DNA from 2 places in the Arthrobacter sp. JB02-1C genome. Region 2 is predicted to be linked to the other one. Evidence: riboswitches for the same ligand, from Rfam matches in the RefSeq annotation. Region 2 holds a riboswitch; the other holds the start of a gene.
The links. Region 2 has a riboswitch for glycine ahead of gcvP (aminomethyl-transferring glycine dehydrogenase). Riboswitches for the same ligand answer to the same signal wherever they lie in the genome.

Region 1 (3,143 bases), 1.3 Mb from region 2:
TTGCCTTTGGAGCACGAGTGTTAGATTCCTCTGTTTTCCCTGTCCTCCCCTCGGCAGACGCCGACATGACGAGATCAAAGGTGTCAGGAGGAACAGTCATGGATATCGTCCACGAGCGGGCCGCGGGAATGGACATTTCCAAACGCGACGCAAAGGTCTGTCTCCGGCTTCCCGGGCAACGGGCCGGAACCTACACCTCCACGGTCACGACCTGGGGCGCAACCACAGGCCAGATCCTTGCCCTGCGGGACTTCCTGGAACGCGAACACGTCACCACGGTCGTCATGGAAGCCACAAGCGATTACTGGAAACCCTTCTTCTATCTCCTCGAAGAAACGCTGCCGGTAATGCTGGTCAACGCCAAGGCCGCAAGGAACATCCCGGGCCGAAAAACCGATGTCTCTGACGCAGGTTGGCTCGCCCAGCTCGGCGCCCATGGCCTGCTCCGGGCCTCGTTCGTCCCACCCGAACCGATCCGTGAACTGCGGGACCTGACCAGGGCCCGGGCCATTGCCATCCGTGACCGGACCCGTGAGATCCAGCGGCTGGAGAAGTTCCTGGAGAGCTCCGGGATCAAGCTCTCCTCCGTCGTCTCGGACCTCACCGGCGTGTCGTCCCGGGCGATGCTCGAAGCCCTCATCGACGGCGAACGCAACCCGGAGGTCCTCGCCGGCCTCGCTAAAGGCACCCTGCGCTCAAGAATCCCCGAGCTCGTCGACGCACTCACCGGCCGGTTCAAGGCCCACCACGCGTTCATGGCCCGGCTGCATCTGGACCAGATCGATGCCCAGTCCCGCATCGTCGACGCACTCACCGGCCGGATCGAAGAGGCGATGACACCCTTTCGTGCCGCCAGGGAATTCCTGGCCACCATCCCCGGAGTCTCCCTCAAAGTCGCCGACGTGATCATCGCCGAAACCGGCGCGGACATGTCCCGCTTCGAAACCCCCGGCCGGCTCGCATCCTGGACCGGCGTCTGTCCCGGCTCCAACGAATCCGCCGGCCGGATCAAATCCGCACACATCCTGCCCGGCAACAAATACCTCAAAGCTGCCCTCGGCACCGCGGCCCTGTCCGCTTCCCGCAGCAAGGACACCTACCTGGCCGCCAAATTCCGGCGCATCGCAGCCCGCCGAGGCCCGATGAAAGCCATCGTTGCGCTGGAACATTGCATTCTCACAGCGGCGTGGCACCTACTCGCCGACGGCGAATGCTACGCCGACCCCGGCGCCGACCACTTCACACGCCTCGACCCGATCAAAGCTAAAAACAACGCCATCAAGAAACTCAACAGCCTCGGCTTCGACGTCACCATCACCCCGGCCGCCGCAGCCTGACAACCCTTACTTTCGTATTAGCTCCGGCGCAGGCCCAACACTCCCGCCCAGCTCGCAAGAAAGACCACCATCGGAGTGATGCGGGCCACAGATTACACACACTTCCGACGCTCGGCAAGGCGGCTGCCGGTGCGTGACGACACAAAGCTCCGCGCTTGACTTTTTTACGTGAGCTATCCCACACTGAAGCGGCCGGATGATCCTTCGGGGTCGACGCCGGCGGCCGTGCGGGCCCTGGTACGTGGTTAAGCGGAGTTGACCTCCAAGCCACTGCGTCGTCCGCATCACAACAAAATGAAAGTGCTTATGATCTGCGGCGGGAGAGTCCTGCCGGTACATTCAGCAGGCGCCGTAGGAGCAAATCCTCCCCAGGAATCTCTCAGGCCCCCGTACCGCCGCGGATAGGCAACTCTGGAAAGCAGCAAGTGCGCCATCTGGCGCGCTGGCTCACCGAAGGTGCAAGCCGGTCCTGGCGACAGGACCAGCGGAAACTCTCAGGTCCCAGACAGAGCGGGGAGGAACCCGGATCATCGTGGCGCGGAGGTGCCACTTGAACGATGGAGTTCCTCATGACGATTCATTCACCAGTTTCAGCCAAGGTTGAAACTCCCCACCTTGAGCGCCAGCTCAGCAACCGGCACATCCAGCTGATTGCGATCGGCGGCGCCATTGGCACCGGCCTGTTTATGGGCTCCGGCAAGACCATCTCGGCGGCGGGACCCTCGGTCATCTTCGTCTACATGATCATCGGTTTCATGCTCTTCTTCGTCATGCGGGCCATGGGCGAGCTGCTGCTGTCCAACCTGCACTACAAGTCCTTCAGCGATTTCGCGGCCGATTTGCTCGGCCCGTGGGCCGGCTTCTTCACCGGCTGGACCTATTGGTTCTGCTGGGTCATCACCGGAATCGCTGACGTTATCGCCATTGCCGGGTACTCCAAGGAACTCTGGCCGGGAGTGCCGCTGTGGATCCCGGGCCTGGTGACGATCGCCATCCTGCTGCTGCTGAACCTGACCACCGTGAAGGCCTTCGGTGAGACCGAGTTCTGGTTCGCCCTCATCAAGATCATCGCCATTGCGGCGCTGATCGTGGTGGGCCTGTTCATGATCTTCAGCGGTTTCAGCTCCGACGCCGGACCGGCCACCTTCACGAACCTCTGGAGCCATGGCGGCTTCTTCCCGAACGAATTCATGGGCTTCGTAGCCGGTTTCCAGATCGCCGTCTTCGCATTCGTCGGCATCGAACTCGTCGGCACCACGGCGGCCGAGGCCAAGGACCCGGAAAAGAACCTGCCCAAGGCCATTAACTCCATCCCGATCCGGGTTCTGCTTTTCTACGTCGGCGCACTGATCATCCTGATGTCCGTCATCCCGTGGACCCAGTTCGCCGCGGGCCACAGTCCCTTCATTGCCATGTTCTCCCTGGCCGGCCTCGGCGCCGCAGCCACGGTGGTCAACCTGGTGGTCCTGACCTCGGCGATGTCATCCGCCAATTCCGGCATCTACTCCACCTCACGCATGGTTTACGGACTCGCCCAGGAAGGCGATGCACCGGCCCGTTTCGGCGCGCTGTCCCGCCGCAAAGTACCCCAGAACGCCCTGTTCCTGTCCTGCGTACTGTTGCTCGCCGGCGTCGTCCTGATGTACGCCGGGGACAACATCGGTAAGGCCTTCGAGATGGTCACCACCGTGTCCGCGGTCTGCTTCGTCTTCGTCTGGTCGATCATTCTCGCCAGCTACCTGGCCTTCCGCCGGCGCCGCCCCCACCTGCACGCGGCATCCAAGTTCAAGATGCCCGGCGGCGTGC
Region 2 (3,143 bases):
ACTACCTCGCCCAGCTGTCAGAGGCCACGGCCGGAGGCATCACCCGGGCGATTTTCCCCAAGGGTCCCCTGCTCAACCAGGCGGTCTAGCGCGGCGGCCACACGTTTACTAAGGTCACTTAGTAAGCTGATCGTGAAATTCAGCCGCTGCCGTCGCGGCCGCATCTTTGCTGGGGTAGCGTCTGAGGCGTAACGCCGTATCAGCCGTTCCTATCAAGGAGGATGCATGAAAGCCACACCGACCCTGACGAACAACCTGCAGGCCGTGCTGGTGGACCTGATCGAACTCCACATCCAGGGCAAGCAGGCGCACTGGAACATCGTCGGCACCAACTTCCGCGACCTCCACCTGCAACTGGACGAGATCGTCGAAGCAGCGCGCGGATTCGCCGACGACACGGCGGAGCGGATGCGCTCCCTGCACGCCCTTCCGGACGGCCGCAGTTCAACCGTTTCCAAGTCCACCGCCCTCGCCGAGTTCCCTGCCGGGCTGATCAGCACGAAGGACGCGATCGACAAGATTGTCGCTGCCCTCGAAGCCGCCGTCGGCACCATGCGCAAGGTGCACGACGCAGTGGACGAGGAAGACCCCACCAGTGCCGACCTGCTGCATGAATTCATCGCCCGGCTCGAGCAGCTTGCCTGGATGGTGAACGCGGAAACCATGCGGCCCACGGCCAGCGTCACGGCCGCGGACACCAAAAAGTAACCGCGGAACGCTTCCGCGCCACAGCGTCCGACGCCGGATTCCCGGCGCCGGACGCTGCCGTTTGGGCGCGACGGACGCCGTGCGACGCCGCGGTTTGCAGAGACGCCGCCGACATAGGACAATGGAAGCTGTGACTACGGTCACGAGCAATTGAATATGCCTTTGATCTGCGGCGGGAGAGTCCTGCAAGTAGGTACAAGCAGGCGCCGTAGGAGCAAATCCTCCCCAGGAATCTCTCAGGCCCACGTACCGCCGCGGCAAGGCAACTCTGGAAAGCAGCCGGCCCGTCCACCCACGGTGCCGCGCTCACCGACGGTGCAAGCGGACGTTCGTCTGCGGAATCTCTCAGGTCCAATACAGAGCGGGGAGGAACCCGAATCAATGTGGCGTACCCTGCGCCGCCTTAGTTATGGAGTTCCTTGTGACTGTTACCTCAGCCTCCACGTCCTTTGTTGACCGGCACGTCGGTGCCCGCCGGCAGTCCGACGTCGACGCCATGTTGAAGGCTGTCGGCTACGACACCGTCGACGCGCTGGTGGACACTGCCGTCCCGAAAGACATCCGGCAGGACTCGCCGCTGGCACTTACCGAAGCCCTCAGCGAAGTCGAGGTCCTGGCGGAGCTGCGTAAGCTGGCGTCGAAGAACAAGACCGCCGTGCAGATGATCGGCCAGGGCTACTACGACACCGTTACCCCCGCCGTGATCCGCCGCAATATCCTCGAGGCACCGGCCTGGTACACCGCCTACACGCCGTACCAGCCGGAAATCTCACAGGGCCGGCTCGAGGCGCTGCTGAACTTCCAGACCATGGTCCAGGACCTGGTGGGCCTGCCGGTAGCCAACGCCTCGCTGCTGGACGAAGCCACCGCCGTCGCCGAGGCCGTGCTGATGATGCGCCGCGCCAACAAGAACAAGTCCGCGCACGACGGCAAGACCGTACTCGACGCCGACTGCCTCCCGCAGACCATCGCTATCGTCAAGGGCCGCGCCGAAGCCCTCGGCTTCGAGGTCGAGGTCGCTGACCTGTCCAAGGGCCTGCCCGAAGGGGCGATCAACGGCGTCGTGCTCCAGCAGCCGGGCGTGTCCGGCCGCGTGTTCGACCACTCCGCCGTAATCGCCGAGGCCAAGGAGCGCGGCGCGCTCGTCACGGTCGCCGCTGACCTGCTGGCCCTGACCCTGATCACCCCTCCGGGTGAGCAGGGCGCCGACATCGCCGTCGGCTCCACCCAGCGCTTCGGTGTGCCGCTGTTCTTCGGCGGCCCGCACGCCGCGTACATGGCCGTGGCCAAGGGCCTGGAACGCTCCATGCCGGGCCGGCTCGTCGGTGTTTCCAAGGACAACGCCGGGGTCCCCGCCTACCGCCTCGCCCTGCAGACCCGCGAGCAGCACATCCGCCGCGAGAAGGCGACCTCGAACATCTGCACCGCGCAGGCGCTGCTGGCCATCGTGTCCTCGTTCTACGCCGTCTACCACGGCCCGGACGGGCTCAAGGCCATCGCCGAGACCACGCACAGCCACGCGAAGACCATCGCTGCCTCCCTGCAGGCCGCCGGACTCAAGGTGCTGCACACGTCGTTCTTCGATACCGTGACTGTTTCCGTGCCGGGCAAGGCCGCGGACATCATCGCAGCGGCGGAAGCCAAGGGCATCAACCTGCGCTCCATCGACGCCGACACGGTGGGGATCTCCGCCGATGAAGCCACGACGGCGGCTATCGTCGCCGACGTCGTTGCCGCCTTTGGTGCCACGGTCGTTGATTCCGTGGAAGGCTTCGCGCTGGACGCCGCCGTCGAACGCACGTCCGACTACCTGCAGCACCCGGTCTTCAACACGCACCGCTCCGAAACCCAGCTGCTGCGCTACATCCGCCGGCTCTCGGACCGCGACCTCGCGCTGGACCGCACCATGATCCCGCTGGGCTCCTGCACCATGAAGCTGAACGCCACGGCCGAGATGGAATCCATGTCCTGGCCGGAGTTCGCCTCCATCCACCCGTTCGCCCCGGACTCCCAGACGGCGGGCTGGCGGGAACTGATCGAGGACCTCGAAGCGCAGCTGACCGAGATCACCGGCTACGACCAGGTCTCCATCCAGCCCAACGCCGGCTCCCAGGGCGAGCTCGCCGGACTGCTCGCCATCCGCGGCTACCACCACTCCCGCGGCGAAGCCCAGCGCAACGTCTGCCTGATCCCGGCCTCGGCGCACGGCACCAACGCGGCCTCCGCGGTCCTGGCCGGCATGAAGGTTGTCGTCGTGGCCACGGCCAGCGACGGCACCATCGACCACGCGGATCTGCAGGCCAAGATTGAGCAGCACAAGGATTCGCTGTCGGCCATCATGATCACCTACCCCTCGACGCACGGCGTCTACGACGCCGACGTCCGCGACGTGTGCGACTCGGTGCACGCCGCCGGCGGCCAGGTCTACGTTGACG

Region 1: it holds a riboswitch for glycine, as region 2 does, so the genes downstream of both, cycA (D-serine/D-alanine/glycine transporter) here and gcvP (aminomethyl-transferring glycine dehydrogenase) in region 2, are expected to answer to the same signal.

The regions. Positions count from the first base shown of each region.
Region 1 is NZ_CM173235.1:3,164,915-3,168,057, reverse strand. It holds gene AC3ANP_RS14815 (IS110 family RNA-guided transposase) at 99-1,337, shown strand; glycine riboswitch at 1,645-1,742, shown strand; gene cycA (D-serine/D-alanine/glycine transporter) at 1,907-3,143, shown strand, end outside.
Region 2 is NZ_CM173235.1:1,857,382-1,860,524, forward strand. It holds gene AC3ANP_RS09000 (sigma-70 family RNA polymerase sigma factor) at 1-89, shown strand, start outside; gene AC3ANP_RS09005 (Dps family protein) at 226-708, shown strand; glycine riboswitch at 872-970, shown strand; glycine riboswitch at 972-1,078, shown strand; gene gcvP (aminomethyl-transferring glycine dehydrogenase) at 1,130-3,143, shown strand, end outside.